One region of the Acidihalobacter yilgarnensis genome, then DNA from elsewhere that is predicted to be linked to it. Evidence: predicted binding sites of a transcription regulator. Region 1 holds the regulator's gene; the other holds the start of a gene.

Region 1 (5,601 bases):
GGACACGAGGAAGTCCAGCACTTGCTCGACAAACTCGGGCAAAGCGCACCCAAGCTGGTCGAGAACCTCACTCCCAAACCACTGGCGCTCGGTGTTGTGCTCAAGGTGCTGCAGAACCTGCTGGCGGAGGGTGTGCCAATCCGAGATTTGCGTACGATCGCCGAATCCATGGCGGAGCAGGCCACCAAGAGTCAAGATGCTGACGCATTGACGGCTGCGGCACGTGCCGCATTGGGCCGCTCGATCGTCCAGCAGATATACGGGCCGGCCGATGAACTCAAGCTGATGACACTTGATCCGACACTGGAACAGTTATTGCACAAATCCCTTCAGGGCGGCGGGCTCGGATTGGAGCCCGGCTTGGCCGAACAGGTTCGGCAGGCGGTTGCCCAGGCCGCCCAGCGACAGGAAATGGCAGGTGAACCCGCGGTACTGGTGGTATCCCCAGATCTGCGTCCCTGGTTGGCGAAATGGTTGAGACCCACGGTTCGCGGTTTGAATGTGCTGGCGTTTACAGAAATACCAGAGAACAAACGCCTGCGCGTCATTGCCACCCTGGGGGGCAACCATTGAATCCGGCGTATTGCGTAATAACGGATGCAGACCGCCGGGTGGCATCGATGAATTCGGGCGGGAAGCCCGTTGATGGACGATCCAACGAGGAATCGATGGTATGAAAATCAAGCGCTTTGTGGCGAGCGAGATGCGGCAGGCGATCCGTCTGGTGCGCGACGAGTTGGGCGCTGATGCGGTCATCCTGTCGAGCCGACGTGTCGACGGCGGGATCGAGCTGGTTGCGGCTGTTGATTTCGATGCCGAATGGGTAAATGGCGCGGCGCAGGAGACCGCGCCGATTACCACACCGGATGTGTCTCCACAGGTCCAGAGCGAGGTGGTGACAGCCAAACCCGAAGTCGGACCGACATCGATGCCGGTGGTCAGGCCGACATCCTCGGACGGACATGCCGATGCGCGTACCGTTGCGGCCCTGCAACGGGAGCTCGCTTCCATGCGTGGTTTGCTGGAAAACCAGCTGTCGCAGCTGACCTGGCGCGAATTTACGCGCGAACAGCCCCGGCGGGCCGAGGTCGTGCGACAGTTCGAGCGCATGGGGATGGACTCGGATTTGGCCCGCGAGCTGGCTGAAAGCGTCGGCCCGCTCCGCGATGAGCGCGAGGCTTGGCGTGATGGGCTCAAGGCACTCGGGCGGCGGCTGGCGGTTGGGAGCGACGAGATCGTCCAGAAAGGTGGCGTGGTCGCACTCGTTGGCCCGACCGGTGTTGGCAAGACCACGACACTGGCCAAGCTGGCGGCGCGATATCTCATCCGCCATGGGCGAGGGCAGGTAGCGCTGGTCAGCACTGACAGCTATAGAATTGGGGCGCAGGCGCAGTTGAGCACATTGGGACAACTGCTCGGTGTGCCGGTCTATCAGGCGGATGATGCCGAGGCGCTGACAAAAATCATTGCCGGGCAGACCGATAAGCGATTGATCCTAGTCGATACGCCGGGCATCGCGCCTAGGGACGCGCGACTGACGGTGGAGCTGCAGGCGCTTGCCTCAATTCCTGATATTCGTCTGTATCTGGTTGTCGCCGCGAATGCCGCGCGCGACGTATTGGGCGAGACGGTTCGCCGCTTCGGACGCGTACCGCTGAGTGGCGCGATACTCAGTAAATTCGATGAGGCCGAGGCTCTGGGTGCGTCGCTTTCGGCGCTTATCCGTGCGGGCCTGCCCTTGAGTTATCTGGGCACCGGACAGCGAGTGGCCGAAGACCTCGAGCCAGCTCGCGTGCAGCGTATCGTCAGTCAGGCATTGGCATTGGTCAAACGTCGTGAACGGGAACCGCTGCCTACTGGCGGGCGATGCAAACACAAGGGAAGCGATCGATATGCTTACGTCGGGTGACACTGTGGACCAAGCTGACGGGCTTAGGCGTGTGCGCGAACTGCGCCCGGTCAGGGTCATGGCGGTGGCCAGTGGCAAGGGCGGTGTCGGTAAGACCAACGTATCGGTCAATCTCGCGGTGGCGCTGGCTGGACGGGGCCGCGAAGTCATGCTCATGGACGCCGACCTTGGCCTAGCCAATGTGGACGTCATGCTGGGTCTGCAGCCGCGTGTGAATCTCTCTCATGTGATGAGTGGCGAGTGCACGCTCGATGAAATACTCGTCAGCGGGCCCCGCGGCATTCATGTGGTACCGGCCGCATCCGGGATTTCGCATATGGCCGATCTATCTCAAATCGAACATGCCGGATTGATCCGCGCCTTCAGCGAACTGAGTCTGCCACTGGATGTACTCATCGTGGATACGCCTGCCGGTATTTCGGCAGATGTGATCAGTTACACGCGGGCCGCCCAGGAGGTGATCGTGGTGGTTTGTGACGAACCAGCTTCGATGACGGATGCCTATGCGCTCATCAAGGTGCTCAGTCGGGAGCACCAGATCGGACGCTTCCACGTGCTGGCCAATCGCGTACGCGATGAGCAAGAAGGGAGCGCGCTTTATCGCAAGATGGCCGCGGTTTGCGGCCGTTTTCTCGATGTCACACTGCATTATCTAGGCGCAGTGCCGGAAGATCCTTTGCTACGCCAGGCAGTTCAGCGTCAAGGGGCGGTGGTTGAGCTCTACCCCGGCGGCCCGGCCGGTCGGGCATTCAAGAATTTGGCGGCAAAGGCCGATAACCTCCCCAGACTGACGGGTTCGCGCGGGCATCTGGAATTTTTCGTCGAACGATTGGTGCATGGGCCCGCCCCGGCGGACGTGCAGTGGGCCGACTGAATATGTACCCCGCGCGCGAGGCCGCTGATGTTGACCGCCTGGTGGCCGAGCATGCCCCGATGGTCAAACGGATTGCCTATCACCTGATCCACCGACTGCCGCCGAATGTGCAGCTCGACGATCTGGTGCAAACCGGGATCGTCGGTTTGATTGAGGCCGCTAAGCATTACAATGCCGGCCAGGGCGCGAGCTTCGAGACCTATGCGGGCATACGCGTGCGAGGGGCGATGCTCGATGAGGTGCGCCGCAATGATTGGGCGCCACGCTCGGTGCACCGCAAGGCGCGGGAAATTTCGGCCGCGCTGCGTGTTGTGGAGAACCGACTCGGACGAGCGGCACGAGCGATCGAGGTTGCCGCTGAGATGGAAGTGTCATTGGAGGAGTATCACCGTTTGCTACGTGACGCGACGGGCTATCAGGTCTTCAGCTTCGAGGAATCCTTCGGAGACGGCGATGGAGATGACGAGCGTGAGGGCGGACGAATCGGTGAAACGCGGGTGTCTGGGCCGCTGGACCATCTTTCCAACGATGACTTCAGGCAGGCGTTGGCAAGGACCATCAGTGCGCTACCCGAACGCGAGGCGCTGGTGTTGTCATTGTATTATGACGAGGAACTTAACCTGCGCGAGATCGGGGAAGTGCTGGGCGTGTCGGAATCGAGGGTGTCTCAGATCCACAGTCAGGCGCTGATACGGTTGCGTGCAAGGATGGTCGACTGGCGCACCTGAGGTGCCGCCGGGGTTAGGCAGATTGAATCTCAAGGAGTGTGTTTCGTGGATAAGAACATGCAGATTCTCATCGTGGACGACTTTTCCACGATGCGGCGCATCATCAAAAACCTGCTGCGAGAGCTAGGTTTCAATAATACGGCCGAGGCCGATGACGGTAGTACGGCCTTGCCATTATTGCAGTCGGGCAAGTTCGATTTCCTGGTAACGGACTGGAACATGCCGATCATGCCGGGTATCGAATTGCTCAAAGCGGTGCGTGCGGACCCCAAGCTGGCCAAGTTACCTGTTCTGATGGTGACGGCTGAGGCTAGGCGGGACCAGATCGTCGAAGCGGCACAGGCCGGCGTGAATGGTTATGTGGTCAAACCCTTTTCCGCAGAGACGCTCAAGGAAAAGATCGACAAAATTTTCGAGCGAATCGAAGGTTAAGGCGGATACGGGAGAGACGCGGGCGTGGATAAAAATGAGGACGGCAAGCAGGGCGTACCCACGGGGGACGATCGGTTGGTACTGGCGCGTCTGTTGGTGTCGGCACTGGAGGCGGGGGATGAAGGGCCCGTCAGCGATCTGTTGTCATCTCTCGGCGCACAGCAGGACCGGAGCCTTTTCAATGAGTTGGGTCGGCTGACGCGTGATCTGCATGAGGCGTTGAATAGCTTCAGACTGGATTCCCGCGTGGCTGAAATCACGCATGAGGAAATCCCCAACGCTAAAGAAAGGCTCAATTATGTCGTTACGCTGACGGAGCAGGCCGCGCATCGGACGCTAAACGCCATCGAAGACAGCATGCCGCGGTTGACCACATTGAGTCATCGTGCGGAATCTCTTTCGGAGGGGTGGGCGAAATTCAAACGCCGTGAATTGAGCGTGGAGGAATTTCGTGAGCTGGGAGGGTCCCTGGACGCCTTTCTGACGGAAGTTAAGGAGGAGGTTTCGACGGTTTCTTCGCAGCTTTCCGACGTGATGTTGGCGCAGGATTTTCAGGATCTTACCGGGCAGGTGATCCGCCGGGTGATCGAGCTGGTGCAGGAGGTCGAAGAAGGGCTGGTCGGTATCGTCAAGGTGGCGAGCGAGCGTCTGGTGAAGTTGGACGGCAAGCGACCTGCGGAAACCGTTCCGGAAGACGCCAGCAGCGGCAAGGGTTTCGGTCCTGCCGTCCCAGGCGTGGACAAGGCGGGTATCGTGAGCGGGCAGGATGAAGTTGATGACTTGCTCTCTAGCCTGGGTTTCTGAGTCGTGCTTAAAGCATATGCCCATGGATATTCCATACCCGGAAGGGCCCTGGAGACGACATGACGATCGGAGCTGATGACGAACTGCTGCAGGATTTCCTGGTTGAGGCCGGTGAAATTCTCGATGGCCTCGGCGGGCAATTGCTCGAGCTTGAGCAAAACCCGACGGATACGAACCTCCTCAATGCCATTTTTCGGGGTTTCCACACCATCAAAGGAGGAGCCGGATTCCTGGCGCTGACGCCGCTGGTCGACGTTTGCCACCACTCAGAGGATGTATTTAATCAACTGCGTCAGGGTGAGCGTACGGTGGATGGCGACTTGATGGACGTCATTCTGGCGGTGCTCGACGCACTGAATGTCATGTTCGACAATTTGCGCGGCGGGGTTGCGCCAGAGCCGGCCGAAGCTGAGCTGATGCGCCGTCTCGCCGATTTGGTCGCAGGGAAATCACCCGCGGTTGCTGCTCCGCCTTCTCCCCCCCCGCTCCCGCCCAGCCTGATGATACGGATGCCGCCTTCGAGGCCATGCTCAAAGCAGCGGATAGCGCAGAGTCTGGTGTAGTGCGTGAGGAAGTCACGGAGGTCGTGGAGTCTTCGACGTCTGGCAATGAAATATCCGACGATGAATTCGAGGCGTTGCTCGACCAGTTGCATGGACAGGGTAAGCACACCGGTGCGGTAAACGAATCTTCCACGCAGTCGGAAGGTGCTGCTTCGACCGGAGGGGAAGACATCAGCGAGGCAGAGTTCGAGGCGCTGCTGGATCAGCTTTATGGCAAGGGCGCTTCACCCGGTCCCGCAGAGGAGGCGCCAGCTGCGGAGCGGACGGTTGTCGTGCCGCCCGAGCCCGAGC
Region 2 (5,601 bases), 1.6 Mb from region 1:
CTGGCCGCCGAAACCGATACCGTAGCGCGCACTGCCGTTGCTCAGTCCCTTGTCGATATAGAGCTGGAAGCCGCTACCCTGAGTGGTGACGTTGTGATTCCAGGCGACGATTACGTCGGCCGGGCCTGCATAGCCCTTCTGCTCCGATTGCGAGCCGGCGAACATCGCGGTGAGGATGTTGGATTGCGAGCGGGGTAAGACGTAACTCGCGCCGAAGTCGTAGGTGGCGATATTCTGCAGGCTGGAGTTTGCGGGTTTGCCCACCAGACGGTAGCCGACGTGCGCGAAGGGGAAGGTGTAGCCGCCGGCGCGCCCGTCGAAGCCGACGCCGAATTCGTAATCGTTGTGACCGGAGCCGAGGCCGGCGGAGTGCGAGGCCGTGGCAATCTTTACCTTGGCGTAGGGATGCACGCCCACGTGCCCGTTGCTGGCATGCGTGGCCGAATAGCGAACCGTGATCCAGGTGTCACCCATGCCGGAGGCTGAGCGTGTCTGCGTCTGTCCGCCGCGCGTGGACAGGTTGCTGCCGGCCAGCGTAGCCCCTTGCGGTAGGCCGGTGACCGATTCGTAGGGAATGGTCAGCTTGATGCGCAGGCGATCTTTACGATACTGGATATAGGTCGGCAGGTAGAAAATGTTGATGGTGTTGGCGGTGCCGTAGGTACCGGAGAAATAGGCGGGAACGCTGCCAACCGTCAACTGGGCATCCTTGGCCTGCGCGATGGGGGCCAGCAGCGCAGTGCTGAGGACCGAGGTGGCCAGTATGGCCGTCGTCCGGAAAGTTGTCGTCATGGGGTGTCTCTCCCTGGGGCAAGTCTTGTTGTTATGGTTTGTTGCGTCATGCTGGACGTGACACTGCCGGCTTTATCGGCCGGCAGTGTCTGGGATATTGCCGTTACGGACAGTTCAGTGGTCGACCTGGGGCGTCTGTACGTCGGGGCGCTGGACTTCAGGCTGCTGGATCTCGGGTCGCGAAACCTCAGGGGTCTGCACGTCCGGGCGTTCCACTTCGGGCTTCTCGACTTCCGGGCGATTGACGTCGGGGGTTTCGAGCTCAATGCCGTTGCTGCCGGTCTGCATCGAATCGGTGTCAGGCGTCGGGTTGATGTCAGGCGTGGTGACCACGTTCGGCGAAGTGGCGACCGCCGCAGCAGCGGCACCCAGGGTCGCGAGATTGATACCGAAGGCGGCGATGAGGGCAAGCAGCAGGTGGCGCATATGCGTGTGTTTGTACATGGTGTCGATCTCCTGGTCGTTCCGGTGCGTGATCTTGCTGAATGAGTGGCGCAGTGTCGTTGCGCTCATCATCAGACACGCCGGGATACGGAAAAAGGTTCCAGGAATGAGGGTGGAGGATTGCGATTGAGGCAGGGCCGGCGGCAGTGCCGCCGGCTGGGATCGGCTCAGATCTTGAACTGGTTGACCAGTGATTGTAGTTCTGCGGAGAGCTTGGCCAGCTCCTCGCTCGCGGTCGCGGTCTGTTGGGCGCCGGTAGCCGTTTGGTCGGTGGCGTGGCTGATGTTGCTGATATTGCGGTTGATTTCCTCGGCCACGGTGGATTGTTCTTCGGCCGCGCTGGCAATCATCGAATTCATGTCGCTGATACGTACCACCGAAGTGCTGATGGCCTCCAGCGAGGTGCCGGCCTCCTCGGCCTGGGCGACGCTCGCCTGGGCGCGTTCGCGCCCGGAGGCCATGGCTTCGACCGCACCCTTGGAACCGGTTTGCAGGCGCTCGATCATGCCGCGGATTTCTTCCGTCGAATCCTGCGTCCGTTTGGCCAGCGTGCGTACCTCGTCCGCGACCACAGCGAAGCCGCGGCCCTGCTCGCCGGCGCGCGCAGCCTCGATCGCGGCGTTCAGCGCCAGGAGGTTGGTTTGCTCCGATATCCCGCTAATCACCTCCAGCACTCGACCGATCTGCGCACTATCGCCTTCCAGGGCATGGATGACTTGTGCCGTGCGCTCGACCTCGTCGGCGAGCTGGCTGATGGATTTGATGGTGTTGCCGACGACCTTCTGCCCCTGTGCGGTAGCGCTGTTGGCGTCGTTCGCGGCGCGTGCCGCGTCGTTGGCGTTCTTGGCGACCTCTTGCACGGTGGAGGACATTTCGTTCATCGCGGCGGCGACCTGATCGGTCTCGCTTTGCTGGCTGTGGACGTGCCGGCTGGTTTCTTCGCTGGTGGCGGACAGTTCCTCGGCCGCTGCGGCCATTTGCGCGGTGGAGCCGGCCACTTGGCTGACGACGTTCTGGATGCGCTCGACGAATTGATTGAAGGCCGTGGAGAGCTGGTCGAGTTCGTCCTGACCGTGCGTGACCATGCGACGGGTCAGGTCACCCTCGCCTTGTGCGATGTCGCGCATGGTGTCGACCGTTAACCGCAGACGATTGCGCATGCTGAGCACGGCCACACCGATCAGGCTGGCGCCGATGATCAGGGCGAGCGCCAGGAGGCTCAGGCTGACGATGTTCGAGATGCGCAGGTCTTTGAGCACCAGCTGTTTATCCTTGAGCGATTGAGCGTGTACGATCTTGGTTAGGGCGCGCAGCTCCTCGTCGATCTGCTCGGAGAGCGGGTAAGCGGCGGTGACCAATTCGTTCTCAGCGGAGGCGAACTGCAGCGACTTGAGGCGACTGATGGTCAGCTCGTAATCGGCCTTACTCTTAGCCCAGAGACCGCCGATGTGATCGAGTTTTTCCTTGAATTTGGGGTTGGACTCGGCAAGCTGGCTCGCGCGGTTGTAGGCGTCATCCGCTTCTGAAACATGTTTGCGTGCGGCATTGACGTACTTGCCGTCGAGACTGTCCTGCATCAATTTTTGACTTAGAGCCGGGTCGACGCCACCAATACGAGTGAGATTCATGTTGAGTACGTTGTCGCGAATTGCGATACCGGTGCGCAAGGTGGCGCCGCTCATGCGCTGCAGCGCGTTGAGCAGCGCGGCCTCGTGGTCACTACGCAGGGTGTCGGTTTTGATGACGCCTCCGAACCAGACGGGCGTCAGCACTGCGGCGATGGCCAGTATGGCGGCGATGCTGACGCTGGCCATGATGCGCGCGGAGATGGTGCGAACCATTATGGACATGGCGGTTCCTTTCTTATGTGTTTGTATAGGTGCCCCCGATCCCGCGGTGTGTTGCGACTCCCCCGCTCGCGGTACCCGCCGAGGCGGGCCGGGATGGCATGCTCACTGGATTTATCGGCCTTCAATAAAAAATCTTTAGTCTTGGATTACCGGGTAATCCCATGTGTTCCGCTGTCGCCTCTGGTGGGATTTATAGATCAATCCAGGGCGAGTTGTAGACGAAGGCTGAATACGGAGGCGTTGTGCGATGAGCCGGAGAGATTGCGGATGAACTGAAGATCGGGTTGCAGGGCGAGTTGCGGGGTGAGGGCGAATTGATAGGTGGCTTCGTAGGCGGTCTCTGTGTCGAGGCCGCGCAGGGCCGCGCGCGTCACGCCGAGGGCGAGGCGGTCGTCGGGGCGGGAGGCGAGAGGGGCCGCGATATCCACGCCGAAGCTCAGGTGTTGCGGCACCGTGCTGTCGTTTGTGGGCGCGAAGCCCAGACGCAGAAAGGCGCGGGCGCGTCGAACGGGCCCATCGGTCAGTGTCTGTGAAAAATTGATGTAGCCGCCGGACAGATCGGTGGGGGCGAGGGTGGGGTCTGGTTGACGATAGCGCCAGAGACCGAGGCCCAGCTGCGTCGGTGCATCAGTCGTATAACCGAAGTCCAGTTCGGCGATTGCCAGCGCGCCGTTGCTGGCCAAGCGCGTGCGCAGCGTAGGATCAGCCTGGAAGAGGCCAGCCCTCAGGTTAAAGGCGCCCTCCTGGCGACCGAGTACGAGGCCATAACCGGGTTCTGGGTAGGTGGAAACCGGCAGATTGCCGCTGAGGGTCGGGTCGAGTCCGAAGGAGGCGTTCAGCAGCAGCCCGGCAGCGTCGGTGACATCGAACAGCGTATTGAGGTCGATGAGGCCGATCTGCACAGTATTGACGTGCGCCCATGTCTGACGAAACCAGGCGCTGTAAAGACGCGTGGCATTGGGTGCCTCGATGTTGGACGCGGATTGGAAATCGCCGATATAGCGCGCGCTGGGCTGGCCGCTGCGCACGGCGAGGAATGAGAAATGCAGAATGCCGACCGATCCTGCGCCGAGGCTATCCGTGCGCGCGTCTAGTGCGGCTAGGAGCATGCCGTCGTAGGTAGTGCCGGCGCGCAAACCGCCCCCGAAGGTGCTGACAGTCTCGTTATCCCAGAGCAGACTGGGGCTGAGGACGGGGGCAGCACAGGCGCTGCTGCTGATGAAGATGAGAATCGCCGACCAGAGGTGGCCAAGGTTACGTCGCTGAAAATGCATTAGGGCCCTGTTGAAGAGTGTGTTTTTATTAATGAGAATTATTATAAAACACGATTGTTAGACAACGATACAGGCTGACCGACCTAACGCATTGACGTGGCCGCTCGGTGCCCCCATCGCAGATAAAGCGCTGGCAGCAGGTTGGTACTCAATAGCGAGCTCCAGATCACGCCACCCAGCACCACGATGGCCAATCCCTGCTCGGGAGCAGCACCCAGTCCCCAGCCCAGTGCGGTTGGCAGCATACCGAGTACGGCGGTGAGCGTGGTCAGGACGATGGGGCGGAAACGCGCGTGCACCGCGGCGCGTACCGCAGCTTCGGGTGTTTGTCCGGCACGCTCGTTGGCGCGCGCATAGCTGAGTAGCACGATGCCGTGATTGAGGCTGATACCGATCAGCGTCAGAAATCCGATCAACCCGGTTGCGTTGAGCCCGACACCACTGACGGCCAGCGCAAGTGCACCGCCGGTGAAGGCCAGGGGCGCCTGCAGCAGCAGAATGCCGGCGAGGCGTAAGCCGTCGAATTGCAGTGCCATGATGCCCAGCGTCAGGGCCAGGGCGCCCAAGGCTGCCAGCCCGAGTACCCAGGCGGTGTGAATCAACAGCGGGTAGAGACCGCCGAAGGCGTAGCGGTAGCCGGGTGGCATGACGAGCCCTTGAAGAGCGCGACGCGCGGCGGCGATCACCGTGCCGAGGGAGGCCATGGGTGTGGCGAGAATGTCCACAGCGCGCGCGCCGTCGAGGTGTCGGATCTGGTTCGGCGTCTGTTCCATCTTCAGGTTGGCGAGTTGACCGAGCGGGGTCCAGCCGTGCGTGGTATGCAATGGCAGGTGGCGCAGTGTGTCGAGCCCTAGTCCCTGGGGGTGCGGTAGGCGCAGGTAGAGCGCAAGTGGCTGCTCCCCGTCGGGTACCTGTGCCAGCGTCTGTCCGTGCAACAACAGGTCGAGTTGGCGATAGAAGTCACGGGGATTGAGGCCATACGCGCGCAGAGCGTCTGGGCGCGGCTCAACCTGCATGACCGGCACCGGGTAGCTGTCGTTGTTGAAGATGTCCGCCAGCGCCGAGACGTGACGTAGTCGCGCGGCGATTTGCGTGGAAATCTGTCTCAGGGTGTCCAGGTGCGGTCCGTAGACGGTGAGTTCGAACGGTTGTGGCAGGCCGGAGAGGCTTTCGCCAAGACGCTCTATGGTGGGTGTGTCGATACTTTGTTGCACGCCATCGGTCGCTGCCTCGCGTAGCAG

What was found. The regulator FliA, encoded in region 1, starts transcription of late flagellar genes. The targets are predictions, from matches to a motif close to GCTAAAGTTNNNNNNNNNNCNGCCGATA.
Region 2: BI364_RS19065 (methyl-accepting chemotaxis protein) is a predicted target of FliA. The motif match lies at 3,199-3,226, and genes of this name have one in related genera.

The regions. Positions count from the first base shown of each region.
Region 1 covers NZ_CP017415.1:2,345,676-2,351,276, reverse strand. The annotation lists gene flhA (flagellar biosynthesis protein FlhA) at 1-573, shown strand, start outside; gene flhF (flagellar biosynthesis protein FlhF) at 674-1,909, shown strand; gene BI364_RS11255 (MinD/ParA family protein) at 1,893-2,783, shown strand; gene BI364_RS11250 (RNA polymerase sigma factor FliA) at 2,786-3,511, shown strand; gene BI364_RS11245 (chemotaxis response regulator CheY) at 3,569-3,943, shown strand; gene BI364_RS11240 (protein phosphatase CheZ) at 3,968-4,747, shown strand; gene BI364_RS19315 (Hpt domain-containing protein) at 4,807-5,310, shown strand; gene BI364_RS11235 (chemotaxis protein CheA) at 5,274-5,601, shown strand, end outside.
Region 2 covers NZ_CP017415.1:742,468-748,068, forward strand. The annotation lists gene BI364_RS03570 (hypothetical protein) at 1-792, opposite strand, end outside; gene BI364_RS03575 (hypothetical protein) at 907-1,308, opposite strand; gene BI364_RS19065 (methyl-accepting chemotaxis protein) at 1,404-3,086, opposite strand; gene BI364_RS03585 (carbohydrate porin) at 3,284-4,360, opposite strand; gene BI364_RS03590 (efflux RND transporter permease subunit) at 4,444-5,601, opposite strand, start outside.